3 regions of the Micromonospora sp. NPDC047557 genome follow, and region 2 is predicted to be linked to each of the others. Evidence: riboswitches for the same ligand, from Rfam matches in the RefSeq annotation. Region 2 holds a riboswitch; each other region holds the start of a gene.

Region 1 (5,279 bases), on a different contig from region 2:
CGCCCCGAGGGTGTGGGTCAGTTCGTCGGTGGTGCGCGCGAGCCGGGGCACCAGTTCGGTGGCCGCGAAGCGCAGCACCGCGACGAGGTCCGGGATCGGTTGCCCGGTCACCTCCACGACCACCGCGTCGACGGCGTCGACGTCCCAGCCGAGCGTCTCCATCCCGATGACCAGCCTCCGGGCGAGCGCCTCGATGAGGTCGACGGCGTCGGCGGCGGTGCCGGCCGGCCCGTCCACGATGTCGGTCAGCGCCGCCGGCACGCTCAGGCGCTGTCCCGGCGACGCGAGCAGGTCCTGCTCGTCGAGGCCGTACGCGGCGGCGAGGGCCTGCCGCAGGCCGGGCAGGGCGTGGTTGCCGCCCCAGATCTGCGGGGCGCGCAGCACGGCGAGCACCAGGTTGACCCGTGGTTCACCGGTCGGCGCGTCGGCGAGGATGTGCAGCCCGTCGCGGATCTGCACGTCCTTGACCTCGCAGAGGTACCCGTCGAGGTGCAGCACGAAGTCGTCGAAGTCGTCGGCGTCGGGCATCGCCTCGGCGTGCAGGTCGTGGTGCAGTTCGGCGGCGCGCACCAGGTCCCAGATCTGCGCCCGCACGGTGGGCACCTTGGCCGGGTCGAGGGCCTGCACGGTCGCGTACTCGTCGAGCAGTTGCTCCAGCTTGGCCAGGTCGCCGTAGGTCTCGGCGCGGGCCATCGGCGGCACCAGGTGGTCGATCACCACGGCGTGCGCCCGCCGCTTGGCCTGGGTGCCCTCGCCGGGGTCGTTGACGATGAACGGGTAGACCAGCGGCAGATCACCGAGGACCGCGTCGGGCGCGCAGTCGGCGGCCAGGCCGAGGCCCTTGCCGGGCAGCCACTCCAGGGTCCCGTGCTTGCCCAGGTGCACCACGGCGTCCGCGCCGAAGCCGCCGTCCGCGACGGGCGCGGCCAGCCAGCGGTACGCGGCCAGGTAGTGGTGGCTCGGCGGCAGGTCCGGGTCGTGGTAGATGGCGATCGGGTTCTCCCCGAAGCCGCGCGGCGGCTGGATCAGCAGCACGACGTTGCCGAAGCGCAGCCCCGCGAGCACGAGGTCCCCGCCGTCGGTGTAGAGCTCGCCGGGCGGCTCACCCCAGTGCTCCCGCATCCGCTCGCGCAGCTCGGCCGGTACCTGGTCGAACCATCGCCGGTAGGTCTCGCCGGGCACCCGGGCCTCGGCGGCGGCCAACTGCTCCGGGGTGAGCCACTCCACGTCGTGACCACCGGCGGCGATCAGGGCGTGGATCAGCGCGTCGCCGTCGTCGGGCGGCGGCGCGTCCCCCAGGTCGTAGCCGGCCTCGGCCAGTGCGGCGAGCAGCCGGACCGCCGAGACGGGGGTGTCCAGCCCGACGGCGTTGCCGACCCGGGAGTGCTTGGTGGGGTACGAGCTGAGCACCACGGCGACCCGCTTGTCGGCGTTGGGCACGTACCGCAGCCGGGCGTGTCGTACCGCGATGCCGGCCACCCGGGCGGCCCGCTCGGGGTCGGCCGCGTAGACCGAGAGGCCGTCCGCGTCGATCCGCTTGAACGAGAACGGCACGGTGACGATCCGGCCGTCGAACTCGGGGATGGCCACCTGCATCGCCGCGTCCAACGGGGACAGCCCAGCGTCGCTGCCGGCCCACTGCTCCCTGGTGCTGGTCAGGCAGAGCGCCTGAATGACGGGCACGTCCAGGGCGGCGAGCGCGCCGACGTCCCACGCGTCCTCGTCGCCGCCGGAGGACGCGTCGGCGGCGACCGCGCCGCCGGCCGCGAGCACGGTGACCAGCAGCGCGTCACAGCGGGCGAACAGCCCGAGCGGGCCCGCGCCCGTGGTCAGGCCGCGCAGCGAGCCACAGAAGATCGGCAGCGGGTTGCCCCCGGCCTCCCGCACGGCCTCGGCCAGGACGTCGACGAAGGCGGTGTTGCCGGCGAGGGCGTGCGCCCGGTAGAAGACGATCCCCACGGTGGGACGCTGCGGGTCGGTCGGGTGGTCGCCGTGCACGCCGTACGCCGGGGTGGGCGCGGGCGGGGCGAACCCCTCGCCGGTGAGCAGCACCGTGTCGCTGAGGAACCGGGCCAGGTGCCCGAGGTTGTCCGGCCCGCCCTCCACCAGGTACGCCAGCGCCTGGGTGACCACTCCGGACGGCACCGTGGAGATTGCCATCAGCTCCGCGTCGGGCACCGCCTCACCGCCGAGCACGACCGTCGGCACGCCGGTGGCGAGCACCGCGGCGAGGCCGTCCGGCCACGCCTGCCGACCCCCGAGCAGACGTACGACGGCGAGGTCGACCCCGTCGAGCAGGGCGGGCACCTCGTCGGCCGCCACCCGCGCCGGGTTGGCGAGCCGGTAGTCGGCGTCGCTGGCGCGGGCGGCCAGCAGGTCGGTGTCGGCGGTGGAGAGCAGCAGAACGCGCACGGCAGGCTCCGGACGGTAACGTCGGCACGCTCGCGAGAGCGACCAGACGACGTGTGATGGGCGCAGGGTTCAGCGAAAACCGCGATCCGGCCGGCTCAGCGGCCTGCGGCCGGGAGCGACGGGCGGCGCGGTCCGGAACTCAGCGGTGAACGGAGTCGATGCCGATCGCGGCGGCGGCACGGCCGCGGTGCGCAAGACGGCAGCAGCCGTCGATGATGGAGACGCCAAGCGTCATCGGGTCCTCCTCGGGTGTCCACGCCCTGGGGTACGTCCCGACGGCCGAAGTATCCTGGCTTCCGGATCGATGCTCTCCCCCGGCCTTCCAACCGCAGACACACGGTCGTGACTCACGAGGGGGGATCGCTCCCCGGTGACAGTGGCGGGACCGCGTCGGATTCGCACCGACTTCCTTCACTGCCGTCAGGCCGCGAATGCTGCCACACCCCTGCGCTGCGGGTCAACGCCGCTCCGGCCCGCCGAGCGGGCGTGCGTCACCGAGCCTCAACTGTCGACGCGACAGCCGATCACCTGACCTCGATGCCCCGGATCAATGCCCGACATCCTCTGCTCTGCTTCCCTATACGCAACGAGAAGGGAGCGTCACTGGCGCTTATGGGTAAGCAGAGCAAAGGATCGGCAGAGCACTCTGGCTCGCGCCGCTGGCCCGGCGGTGGTGGCTTCTGGGCTGAGGAGTCTCAGCGGGCGTGGCGCTCCGGGTGTGCCCGATTCCACACCCGCATCCGCTCGGGGTAGCCGGTGCGGGCCGCCTCGTACAGCGGCACCGCGTGCTTGCGGGCGATGGCGCCCGCCGCGCGGGGTGTGCCGGTGCGGCGGCGGATCCATTCGCCGTCGTGGGCGATCGCCACCACTGTGGTGTCGGTGGCGGTGGTCTCCGGCTCCAGGTAGAACTCCACTCCCCGCCGGCTGGCGACGAACGACTCCAGCGCGGCGAGATCGTCCCGGGTGGCCTCGCGGTCCAGCTTCGTCGGGGTCGCCTCGGTGCCCCGTGACCGCCGGTTGAACCAGCCCATGCCCAGCCCCTCTCCTCGGACGCCACTCCAGTTCAGCACCGATTCCTGGCAATACGCTGCACGCCAGGTGGGAGAAATCTGACTCGGCGGAGCGCGGACGGAACCGCTGGAGCGGGCGTACCGAACGGAAGCCCTGAAAGCGGGGGACAACACTCCCCGCCATATTCAACATATACCGCATGGGGGGACTTGCGGCAAGGCCCCCGGTGTACCGCAGAATTGCCCGTCCAAGGCCAGGACCTGCGGAAACGGGAGCCAATACATGCACAACTCGTCGGCGGCGGCCAGCGCGTTCGACCTTCCCGACAACCTCGCCGCCAAGGCCGACCCGGCGCTGATCGCCCGTGACGAGCAGCACTTCGCCGTCATCGCGGCGAGCCTGGAGCGGTCGATCGCCGACCTGTCCGACCGCCTCGACGTCGAGCGCCGGGCACCCGCCGGCAAGGGCCGCCAGGCGGTCGCCCGGGACGAGGAGATCCGCCGGTTGACCGGCCGCCTGCGCGCCCTGCGTCGCTTCGGTCTGGACCTGTGCCTCGGGCGCATCGTCAGCGCGGACGACCCCGAGCCGGTCTACATCGGACGCTTCGGCCTCACCGACGGCAACGGTCGGCGGCTGCTGCTCGACTGGCGCTCCCCCGCGGCCGAGCCGTTCTTCGGGGCGACCCACGCCAACCCGATGGGCCTGGCGAGCCGGCGTCGGTACCGCTGGACGCTCGGCCGGATCAGCGACTACTGGGACGAGGTGTTCACAGCGGACGGGTTCGAGGGGCACGCGGCGCTGGACAACCAGTCCGCGTTCATCGCCAGCCTCGGCGGCAACCGGTCGGCCCGGATGCGCGACGTGCTCGGCACCATCCAGGCCGACCAGGACGCCATCATCCGGGCCGGATCGCGCGGCGCTCTCGTCGTCGACGGCGGTCCGGGCACGGGCAAGACCGTGGTGGCCCTGCACCGCACCGCGTACCTGCTCTACTCCGACCCCCGCCTCGGTCACCGCCGCGGCGGGGTGTTGTTCGTCGGCCCGCACGAGCCCTACCTGGCGTACGTCGCCGACGTCCTGCCCAGCCTCGGCGAGGAGGACGTGCAGACCTGCACCCTGCGCGACCTCGTACCCCAGGGCGCCGCGGCGACGGTCGAGGCCGACCCGGCCGTGGCCCGCCTGAAGTCCTCCGCGGATCTGGTCCGGGCGATCGAGGCGGCCGTGCGGTTCTACGAGGAGCCGCCGACCACGGCGATGACGGTCACGGCCGGCGACACCGACGTGCGGCTGAGCGCGGACGACTGGGCCCAGGCGTTCGAGGCGCCCGGACCCGGCACCCCGCACAACGAGGCGCGGGACGAGATCTGGGAGGAGCTGCTGGCGATCCTGCTCGGGAGGTACGACGGCGACGAGTCGGACGACCTGGTACGCGGATCGCTGCTGCGCAACCGGGACCTGCGCACGGCGTTCAACCGCGCCTGGCCGCTGCTCGAGGCGACCGACATCGTCGCCGACCTGTGGTCGGTGCCCGCCTATCTGCGCCGGTGCGCCCCCTGGCTCGACCCCGAGGACATCCGCCGGCTCCAGCGCGTCGACGCCCGCGCCTGGACGGTGTCCGACCTGCCGCTGCTGGACGCGGCACGGCAACGGCTCGGCGACCCGGAGGCGTCCCGGCGTACCCGCCGCCACGAGGCCACCATCGCCGCCGAACGCGCGCGCATGGCGACTGTCGTCGACGAGCTGATCGAGGCCCACGCCTACGACGACGGTGAGGGTGTGCTGTCCAGCCTGCGCCAACTGGACCTGCAGGACGCGCTTGTCGACGAGGCCGTACTCCCCAGCGCCGATGCGGATCT
Region 2 (5,279 bases):
ACGCCGATGGGCACCTCGGCCGGGGCGGCGGCGGTCCGGGCCACCACGTCGGTCAGGGCCAGGAAAGCGCCCCCGAACAGCAGTGACAGCGGCAGGATCACCCGGTAGCTCGACCCGGCGAGCAGCCGGACGGTGTGCGGCACGATGATGCCGACGAAGCCGATGAGCCCCGTCGCGGAGACCGCTGCGGCGGTGCCCAGCGACGCGGCGGCGATCAGCAGGTAACGGGTGCGCTGCGGGTGCAGGCCGAGGCTCCTCGCCTCGTCGTCGCCGACCGCGAGGACGTCCAGCTCGCGGCGGTGCAGCAGCACCACCACGGTGGTCAGGGCGGCGTACGGCAGCACCAGCAGCACGTCGTGCCAGCCAGCGGTGGCCAGCCGGCCGAGCAGCCAGGAGTAGACCGGCTGGATGCTGTCGGAGTGCCGCTGGAGCAGGTACGTCTGCCCGGCGGACAGGAACGCGGAGACCGCGACGCCGGCCAGGATCAGCATCGCCGGGGACCTGCTCCGCCCGCCGGCCGCGCCGAGCAGGTAGGTCATCGTCACGGCGAGCAGTGAGCCCGCGAACGCGGCCAGTGGGATGGTCAACGGCAGCCCGGAGATCGCGCCCTGCCGACCGACGCCGCCGAGGGCGATCACCGCGGTGACCGCGAGGCCCGCGCCGGCGGCCACGCCGAGCAGGTACGGGTCGGCCAGCGGATTGCGGAACACACCCTGGTAGCAGCCGCCGGCCAGGGCGAGCAGACCGCCGACGAGGAGGCCCAGCACGACCCGGGGCAGCCGCAGTTCGGTGACGATGGCGATTTCCCGCTCGGTCAGCCCGCTGTCGAGGTGCACCCCGGGGATCAGGTTGAGCAACTCGGCGGCGACGCTGCCCGGCGGCAGGCTGACCGGCCCGAGCGACACCCCGGCGAGGAGCGCGACGAGCACCGCGAGGACGCCGGCGACCAACCAGCGTTTGCGCACCCCGGCCGGCCGCGCCCCGGCAGAGGGCAGCCCATCAGACCGGGACCCCGCAGCTGGCAGCCCACCGGGCCGGGACGCGGAGGGCGTCCCGGCCGGCGGGGTGGCGGGGGTCGGGGTGACCACCGGTGGCGTCCCGGTCACCGACGGACGTCGGTCACGCGGGCACCTTGGCGACCGCGTCGATGATCACCCGGAGCAGGTCCACGATCCGCGGGCCCCAGCGGGAGGCGACATCGTCGTCCAGCGTGACCACCTGGTTGTTCTTCACGGCGGTGAGGCCGGCCCAGCCGCTGCGGGCCTTGACCGAGTCGCCGTTCTGCTGGCAGCACTTGGTGTCGGCCAGGAAGACGAAGTCCGGGTCGGCCTTGACGATGAACTCCTGGGAGAGCTGCGGGTAGCCGCCGCTCTTACCGCCCGCGTCGGCCGGGTCGGCGATGTTGACGAGGCCGACCTGGCTGTAGAGCGAGCCGATGAAGGTCTTGCTGGTCGCGCTGTACAGCTCCGGGCCCAGCTCGTGGTAGTAGGTGAGCTTCTCGGCACGCTGCGGCAGGTCCTTGACCAGCTTCGCGATGTCGTCCTTCATCCCGGTGGCGACGGCGGCGGCCTGGTCTGCGTGCCCGGTCAGGGTGCCCAGCTCGGTGATCTGCCGGTACGAGTCGTCAAGCGTCGTGGCGGCCGGGGTCACGTACACCGGGATCTTCAGCTTGCCGAGCTGGTCGACGATCTTGTTGATGTCGTTGGAGAGCACCACCAGGTCAGGGTTCTTGCCGGCGATCGCCTCGGCGTTGGGCTGGAAGCCGGACAGGTCGGTCTTGGGCGCGTCGGCCGGGTAGTTGGACTGGTCGTCGACCGCGCTCACCTGCGGGCCCGCGCCGATCGCGAAGAGCATCTCGGTGGCGGTGGCCGAGAGCGACACGATCTTCTCGGGACGCTTGTCGAGGGTGAGCGCGCCGACCGTCACCGGGTAGCTGGCGGCGGCGGTGCCCGCGCTCGGCTTGTCGTCGGTCTTCTCGGCGCAGGCGCCGAGGGCGAGCGCGGCGACCGCGAGGGTCGCGGCGAAAAGCCGAGGGGTACGTCTGGACATGGGGGCCTCCTGTCGGTCGAGGAGTGTGGTGCTTCGCCGACAGGACTCGTACGCCCGCCCACGAGGCGCCCTTCCTCGAGAGCGCGTGTCGCGACCCCTCCGCAGGCGACCTGGCTCGTCCCCGCCGTCGGGGCGGGGCATCACAGTTGCGGGACAGCGCCGGTTTCACACCGGCTTCGCTGCGGAGTGGTCGATAAGACGGTATCGCACCGCCAGGACGTGCCGGATCGATCAAGTGTTGATCAATACTCGTCGATCTGGATCGTGGTCACGGGGCGGCATATGTCCCGGATCGGGAGTCTCGGGAACGGGTGGTGGGGCCCCGCCGGGGGCGGAGCGGGGCCCCACCCGATCAGGAGGACGTGATGGTGACGTTGTCCACAGCCGCCTCCACCAGGCTGGCCCCGGAGGCGTCCGCCGCCTCGACGAGGATGCGGACCGACTGGCCGGCGTACGGGGTGAGGTTGAGGTTCGCCACCGCCCAGGTCCCGTTGCGGTTGGCGGCCGCGCCGGTCTGGGTGAGCAGGGCCGTGGTGCCGCCGTTGTGCACCACGCTCACCCGCAGGTAGTCGGCCGACGAGGCGTTCGACCCGTGCGCCAGGTACCAGGCCAGCGAGAGGGTCAGCGTGCCGGACGACGGCAGGGTCACCGCCGGGGACCGGGCGCTGGTCACGCCGCCGTCGACGTCGTAGTCACCCGCCGCCGAGCCGGCGAGCCGGCCGGTGACCAGGTCGTTGGATCCGGCGTACGGGGTGAGCTGCTTCGCGCCGGAGGACGTGGTGGCCTGGGCCGCGCCCACCTCGAACGCTCCGAGCGTCGCGGTGTCGGTGCCGGACGGGTTGATGGTCCAGCCGGTGGCGGTCTCGAAGGTGTCCGACCAGACAGTGGTGCCGCCACCGCCGCCGCAGTATTGCGCCTGCTTGCCGATGGCCCGGTACGGGCAGTCGGCGTACTCGCTGAGCATTAGCACGGCCTCGCGGTTGCGGGAGGTCTGCGCGGGGATGACCTCGTCGGGTGGGTAGAAACCGCCGCCGGAGGAGGAGCCGGGGTACATCTCGAAGGTGTACGCCCAGATGTTGTGGGTGGCCCACATCCAGTCGATGCTGGTGCCGTCGGCGATGTAGAGGTCGCTGGACTGCTCCGGCGTGTAGCTGTTGGTGGCCGCCATCTGCTGGCCGATGGTGGCGAAGGTGTTGTACTGGTCCGCGCTCATCCCGGACGGGTTGTTCGCGGTGGTGTAGCCGAAGGGCCAGAGCACGAGCTGCGAGTACGTGTGGAAGTCGATGTTCGCCTTGATCTGCTGGGCGCCACCGACGACGCGACTGTTGACGAAGTTGCGCAGCGCCTGCGTCTCGGGTGCGGAGAACGCGGACGGGCCACGGTAGGTCTCCGACGAGGTGGTGCCGGACGAGCCGCCGCAGCAGCCCCACTGGTAGGACCAGTTGCGGTTCAGGTCGGTGCCGACGTTTGACGAGCCGCTGTTGGGCTGGCGGTTCTTGCGCCAGGACCGGTACGACCCGGTGGCGATGTCGTACTCGCTGCCGTCCGGGTTGACCGTCGGCACGATCCAGATCTCCCGGCTGTTGACGATGTTGGTGATCCGGGAGTCGCTGCCGTAGCTGTCCGTGAAGAGGTTGAGCAGGTAGATCGCCATCTCGACGGTCAGGTGCTCGCGGGCGTGCTGCTGTGCGTTGAACAGGATCTCCGGCTCGTTCTCGTCGGTGCCGACGTTGTCGGAGATCTTCACGGCCATCAGGTCGCGGCCCTCGTACGACGTACCAATGCTGATCTTGCGGGCGATGGCCGGGTGGTCGGCGACGGCCTGGTTCACGACGGCGGTCAGTTCCGCGTAGTCGTGGTAGTTGGAGTCGGCGGGCGGGAACGCCAGCGTGCCCATCTCACCGGCGCCGCGTTCGGCGTTCGGTGGCGGGGCGAGCGGTTCCAGCCGGAAGCCGAGCTTGCCGATGGCGGCGGCCTCGCCGGCGGTGGCCGAGACGTGCAGGACGCCGTGTTCGGAGTAGTCGATGGCGGCGCCGGTGCGGGCCACCGCGTTGCGGTCGGCGAGGGTCCGGGGCCCGAGCACCCGGTAGCCGGCGGCGGCCGACTCTGCGGTGCGGTCCGGTGCCGGTTTCGCGGCGACCGGTCCGGCGGCGACGGTGACGATTCCCAGCCCGGTGACGACGGCGAGCACCAGGAGGCGACGGAGAGGGTGGGGTCTGCCCAGGGTCATGGACTACCTCCTCGGAGGGCGGGGTGTCCCGCTCGGTGAAGCACACTTCACCATCAGTCACATGGTCATATCAATATTGATCGTTGCCTGATGCATCCCAGGTTGACCATCGCTGCGGCAAAGATTTTCTGTAGTCGAACATCTGGCGAAACTTCCCTCCAAGCGGAACACTGACCAGCGACGATGCCCCCACTCGACACCGCGGAGCACCCATGGCCTCCTCCCGCCTGCACGCGGCCGCCCTCGCCGGCGTCAGCGCGCTCACCCTGCTCGCCACCGCAGCCCCCGCGACGGCGGCCCGGCCGCCGGCCCCCACCCACGACGAGCAGATCACCTTCCAGGACTGGTCCGGCCCCGCCGACTGGCACCGGGGCAGCCGGGACGGCACCCGCGTCGTGCCCGGCCCGCGAGCGGGCGTCACCCTGGCCCGCCCGGCCGGCACCATCGAGTACGCCGACCCGCACACCGGCACCACCCGCTCCTGGGAGTACGGCACCTGGACCTCGCCGGTGACCCAGATCGGCTTCGACGCGACCGAGCTGATCGCCTCCTGGAACGCCGAGACCCCCGCCGGCACCTGGATCCAGGTGGAGATGCAGGGCAGCTACACCAGCGGCGACCAGACCCCGTGGTACGTCATGGGCCGCTGGGCCTCCGGCGACACCGACATCAAGCGGACCAGCGTCAACAAGCAGGGTGACCCCTGGTCGACCATCTGGACGGACACCTTCAGCATCGACGACGCCGACGCCGGGGTGCTGCTGCGGTCGTACCAGCTGCGGCTGACCCTCTACCGGGCGCCGGGGCAGACCGCCGCGCCGGTGGTGCGGATGCTCGGCGCGATGAGTTCCACGGTGCCGGACCGGTTCACCGTGCCGCCGAGCGCCGGGCACATCGCCTGGGGTGTCGAGCTGCCGGTGCCGCGCTACTCGCAGAACGTCCACAAGGGGCACTACCCCGAGTACGACGGCGGCGGTGAGGCGTGGTGCTCGCCCACCTC
Region 3 (5,279 bases), on a different contig from region 2:
CCGGTGAGCCGGACGATCGCCAACGGCTCGACGTCCAGTTGCCGGTACGTCGCCAGCGGCAGTCCCAGGGCGTGCACGACCGCGACCCGGATCACGAGCGGGTGGGTGACGGCCGTGACCCGCCGGCCGAGGCCGCGCTGTTCGTCCAGCCACCTGCCGACGCGCTCGCGCAGGGCGGCGACGGATTCGCCCCCGTGCGGCGCGGCGTCCGGGGTGGACAGCCACTCGCGCAGCGCGTCGGGCTGCCCGGCGCCGATCTCCTCCAGCGACCGGCCGGTCCAGTCGCCGTAGTCGCAGTCGGCCAGCGCCGGCTCCACGGCGGGCGCGAGGCCGAGGGCGTACGCGGTCTGGACGGCCGCCGCCGCGGGGCTGGACAGGCAGGCGTCGGCCTCGCCCGATGCTGCCCGCCGGCCCAGCACGGTGGGGGACAGGGCGAGGGCGGCGCCGCGGCCACCCTCGTCCAGTGCGTCGTTCCCGCCGAACCGGGCCCGCCGCAGGGCGTCGGTGTGACCGTGGGCGACCAGCCGCAGGCTGGTGGCGTTCACCCGGCCGGTCGTGCGTCGGTGACCGCGCGCTGCCGGTGCATCAGGGCGGCGAAGAGCAGGCCGATCCCGGTCCACAGCACCACCTGGGTGCCGAGGGAGGCGAGCCGGAAGCTCCACAGCAGCGTGGCGGGGAAGTCGCCCGGGACCTCCTGGAACGACGGCAGCACCACGTAGGCCACGCCGGTGACCAGCAGGAAACCGCCGACCGCCGCGGCGGCGCGCAGCCACACCGGCGCCTGCTCGCCGACCGACCGGTAGCCCAGCGAACCGGACCAGACCGCCACCAGGCCGAGGACCACCAGCAGCAGGTAGGTGACCGTGCGCTGGTTGATGGTGGCCGGGTCGCCGACGGCCGGAGGGTTCGGCGGGTACTTGAGGAACGGCACGATCACCGCGCCGAGCAGCGCGCCGCCGGCCAGCAGCAGGCCGGACCACCCGTCGTCAACCGTGCGCCGCCGCCGGTTCAGCAGGACGTACGCGGTGGCCAGCAGGCCACCCATCGCGGCGCCGAACAGGGCGGTGGCCAGGAACAGCCCGCCGCGCTGGCCGTTCCTGCTGACCAGAGCGTCCTCGTCGTGCTGGTGCCCCCCGGTGGCGGGTTCGGCGTGTGCCGCCTCCTCGAGGGCGATGGCCGCCTCGACGTGGGGTTCGCCGACGACGTAGGCGAACGTTCCGGCGAGCAGGCCGGCCACCAGGCCAGCGAGCAGCCCGCGCAGGAGAACCGTGACGAACGTGGGTGCGCTGCCGGTGCCGCTCAGTGGCACGGGACACCGAGCAGGTGCCGGCCGTCGTGCATCAGTTCGTGCAGGTACATCCCGCTGCGCGAGACCGCGCCCTGGTCGAAGGCGACGAGATAGGCCAGCAGGGTGAGTACGGCGACGGTGGCCAGGACCGTCCACAGGAGACGGGTCGGGGCAGCGGGGTGCACCAGCGGCTGGCTGGACGTGGAACTGGACATGCGCGCACGAACCTCCTCGGGGATGACGCGTCCCCATCGCAAGGCTGCGGACGACCGAGCGTCCTGGCTCGCGGGCCCCAAGGTCGGGGACCGCTCACAGTGGCGCGACCGCGCCGGATTCTCACCGGCTTCCCTCGCGTCGCCGCAGATAGTGGGTCGACCGTAGCGGTGCCGGTTCTCCTCGGTCAAGCCGACGGCGATGTCCGAACGCGACGCCGCCCGATGCTCGCGCGTCCGCCGTCGCCGACGGATCGACGACGGCCGTCAGCGACGACCGCGACACGCCCGAACCCGACATGTGGGGTGTGACAAAGCCGGCCGCCCCTATATATGGTGTCGACCGCAGCTGGTTCGGCCACTCATCCCAGGGTGGCCGAGGCAAGAGGGAACCCGGTGGAATTCCGGGACTGCCCCGCAGCGGTGAGTGGGAACGACCGCCGTCATCAGCACTGGGCCGCCACCTGGCCTGGGAAGCGACGGCCAGTAGGGGACCGGGTTAACCCCGGTCGTGCCCGCGAGTCCGAAGACCTGCCAGCGCGCCGCGTACCCGCATCCGGGTGGGCGGTGGTCCGAGGCCGCGTGGGACGGCCGACGCCTTTCGGATCCGCGCCCCCGGCGTGGCGTCCGTCGGTGTCGGTCTCCTCGTGCCGAAGGCCATCAGGTCCTCAAGCTCGCGAGGAGTGAGTGGTGACAGTTACCGAGGTAGCCGCGGCCGGCGGCGAGACGGCCCTCCGGGGTACGCCGACGCAGGTCCGCGAACGCGACGGCGCCAGCGAGCCGGTGGACGTGCGCAGGCTCGTCGCCGAGGTCGAGCGCTGGGCCGACGACCTGCCCGACGTCGATCCGCTGCGGGTGGCGACCCGCACGATCAGCGGCCTGTACGACGGCGCGACGACAGCCGAGCTGGACCGGCTGACCATCCAGACCGCAGCCGAGATGATCGGTACGGAGCCGCAGTACTCGCGCCTCGCCGCCCGGCTGCTGGCCAGCCACATCGACCGGGAGGTACGTCGACAGGGCGTCACCTCGTTCAGCGCGGCGATCCGGACCGGCCACGCGCAGGGGCTGATCGGAGACGAGACCGCCGCGTTCGTCGCCGCGCACGGCCGCACACTCGACGACGCCGTCGACGCCGACGGCGACCGCCGCTTCGAGTACTTCGGGCTGCGTACGGTCTACGACCGGTACCTGCTGCGCCACCCCACCACCCGGCTGGTGCTGGAGACCCCGCAGTACTGGCTGCTGCGGGTGGCCTGCGGCCTGTCCCGTACGCCGGACGAGGCGGTGGGCTTCTACCGGCTGATGTCCAGCCTGGCCTACCTGCCCAGCTCCCCGACGCTGTTCAACTCCGGCACCCGGCACACGCAGATGTCCTCGTGCTACCTCGTCGACTCGCCGCGCGACGAGTTGGACTCGATCTACCAGCGCTACGCCCAGGTCGCGAGCCTGTCCAAGTTCGCCGGTGGCATCGGCATCGCGTACTCCCGCGTCCGGTCCCGGGGCGCGCTGATCCGCGGCACAAACGGGCAGTCCAACGGGATCGTGCCGTGGCTGCGCACGTTGGACGCGAGCGTCGCCGCAGTCAACCAGGGTGGCCGGCGCAAGGGCGCGGCCTGCGTCTACCTGGAGCCGTGGCATCCGGACATCGAGGAGTTCCTGCAACTGCGGGACAACACCGGCGAGGACGCCCGGCGTACCCACAACCTGAACCTCGCCAACTGGATCCCGGACGAGTTCATGCGCCGGGTCGAGGCCGACGAGGTGTGGTCGCTGTTCGACCCGGACGAGGTTCCCGAGCTGCCCGACCTGTGGGGGGAGCGGTTCGACGCCGCGTACCGGGCGGCCGAGGCGCAGGGCCGCTACGTGCGGCAGGTGCCGGCGCGGGAGCTGTACGGGAAGATGATGCGCACCCTGGCCCAGACCGGCAACGGCTGGATGACCTTCAAGGACGCGGCCAACCGGCTGTGCAACCAGACGGCCGAGCCGGGCAACGTGGTGCACCTGTCCAACCTCTGCACCGAGATCATCGAGGTGTCCAGCGACGCCGAGACCGCGGTGTGCAACCTCGGCTCGGTGAACGTCGCCGCCCATCTGACCGGGAGCGGCATCGACTGGCCGCGACTGCGCGCCACGGTCCGGACGGCGGTGACGTTCCTCGACCGGGTCATCGACATCAACTACTACCCGACCTCGCAGGCGGCGGCGAGCAACCCCCGTTGGCGGCCGGTCGGGCTCGGACTGATGGGCCTGCAGGACGTGTTCTTCGCACTGCGGCTGCCGTTCGACTCGCCGGCCGCGCGGGAGTTGTCCACCCGGATCAGCGAGGAGCTGTACCTGACGGCGCTGGAGACCTCCGCCGACCTGGCGCGCCAGTTCGGCGCCCATCCGGCGTACGCCCAGACCCGGGCCGCGCGGGGCCAGCTCCAGCCCGACCTGTGGGGTGTCGAGGGTACGCAGACCGCGCGCTGGGCCGCGCTGCGCCAGCGGGTCGGGGAGTACGGGCTGCGCAACTCGCTGCTGGTGGCGGTCGCGCCGACCGCGACCATCGCCTCGATCGCCGGTTGTTACGAGTGCGTCGAGCCGCAGGTCTCCAACCTGTTCAAGCGCGAGACCCTGTCCGGGGAGTTCCTCCAGATCAACACGGCCCTGGTTCGCGAGCTGAAGGCGCGTGGCCTGTGGACCGAGCAGATCCGGTCGGCGATCCGGCGCGCGGAGGGGTCGGTGCAGGACGTCGCGGAACTCCCGGCCGACGTGCGGGAGCTGTTCCGCACCGCGTGGGAGCTGCCGCAGCGGGCGCTGATCGACCTGGCCGCCGCCCGCGCCCCGTTCATCGACCAGTCCCAGTCGCTGAACCTGTTCCTGGCCTCGCCTACCATCGGCAAGCTCTCCTCGATGTACCTGTACGCCTGGAAGACCGGGCTGAAGACCACCTACTACCTGCGCTCCCGTCCCGCCACGCGCATCCAGCAGGCCACCGTCACGCCCGCCGCCGTCGCCCTCGTCACGCCGTCGGCGAGCGACGCCGAGGCGCTGGCCTGCTCGCTGGAGAACCCCGAGTCGTGCGAGGCGTGCCAGTGACCGCTTCCGACACCACCGCCGACACCACCGCCGACACGAGGACCACGCACATGCTGCTCGACCCCGGGATGGATCTCACTCTCCGCCCGATGCGCTACCCGCACTTCTTCGACCGGTTCCGCGCCGCCATCCGCAACACCTGGACGGTCGAGGAGGTCGACCTGCACGCCGACCTCGCCGATCTGGACAGGTTGTCGCCGGCTGAGCGGCACCTGGTCAGCCGCCTCGTCGCGTTCTTCGCCACCGGCGACACGATCGTCGCCAACAACCTCGTGCTCAACCTGTACCAGCACGTCAACAGCCCGGAGGGCCGCCTCTACCTGTCGCGGCAGCTGTTCGAGGAGGCCGTGCACGTCCAGTTCTACCTCAACCTGCTCGACACGTACGTGCCCGACGAGACCGAGCGGTTCGCCGCCTTCGCCGCCATCGAAAACATCCCCTCGATCCGCCGCAAGGCCGAGTTCTGCTTCCGCTGGATCGACTCACTGGGGGAGTTGCGCGAGCTGCGGACCCGGGACGACCGGCGCGCGTTCCTGCTCAACCTGATCTGCTTCGCCGCCTGCATCGAGGGATTGTTCTTCTACGGCGCGTTCGCGTACGTCTACTTCCTGCGCTCCCGCGGCCTGCTGCACGGCCTGGCCTCCGGCACCAACTGGGTCTTCCGCGACGAGTCGATGCACATGGCGTTCGCGTTCGAC

Evidence for each region. A riboswitch is a leader RNA that binds a small molecule or an ion and turns the genes downstream of it on or off. The one in region 2 is predicted to bind cobalamin.
Region 1: it holds a riboswitch for cobalamin, as region 2 does, so the genes downstream of both, cobN (cobaltochelatase subunit CobN) here and ACGGAQ_RS05170 (ABC transporter substrate-binding protein) in region 2, are expected to answer to the same signal.
Region 3: it holds a riboswitch for cobalamin, as region 2 does, so the genes downstream of both, ACGGAQ_RS21455 (ribonucleoside-diphosphate reductase subunit alpha) here and ACGGAQ_RS05170 (ABC transporter substrate-binding protein) in region 2, are expected to answer to the same signal.

What each region holds. Positions count from the first base shown of each region.
Region 1 covers NZ_JBIDDK010000006.1:163,092-168,370, forward strand. Annotated here, with positions in the region: gene cobN (cobaltochelatase subunit CobN) at 1-2,412, opposite strand, end outside; cobalamin riboswitch at 2,695-2,824, opposite strand; gene ACGGAQ_RS17110 (hypothetical protein) at 3,108-3,443, opposite strand; gene helR (RNA polymerase recycling motor ATPase HelR) at 3,706-5,279, shown strand, end outside.
Region 2 covers NZ_JBIDDK010000001.1:1,115,448-1,120,726, forward strand. Annotated here, with positions in the region: gene ACGGAQ_RS05165 (FecCD family ABC transporter permease) at 1-1,025, opposite strand, end outside; gene ACGGAQ_RS05170 (ABC transporter substrate-binding protein) at 1,120-2,049, opposite strand; adenosylcobalamin (AdoCbl) riboswitch at 2,112-2,254, opposite strand; gene ACGGAQ_RS05175 (M14 family zinc carboxypeptidase) at 2,402-4,279, opposite strand; gene ACGGAQ_RS05180 (C39 family peptidase) at 4,492-5,279, shown strand, end outside.
Region 3 covers NZ_JBIDDK010000009.1:137,178-142,456, forward strand. Annotated here, with positions in the region: gene ACGGAQ_RS21440 (histidine phosphatase family protein) at 1-545, opposite strand, end outside; gene ACGGAQ_RS21445 (CbtA family protein) at 542-1,309, opposite strand; gene ACGGAQ_RS21450 (CbtB domain-containing protein) at 1,300-1,503, opposite strand; cobalamin riboswitch at 1,562-1,636, opposite strand; cobalamin riboswitch at 1,834-2,054, shown strand; gene ACGGAQ_RS21455 (ribonucleoside-diphosphate reductase subunit alpha) at 2,191-4,581, shown strand; gene ACGGAQ_RS21460 (ribonucleotide-diphosphate reductase subunit beta) at 4,632-5,279, shown strand, end outside.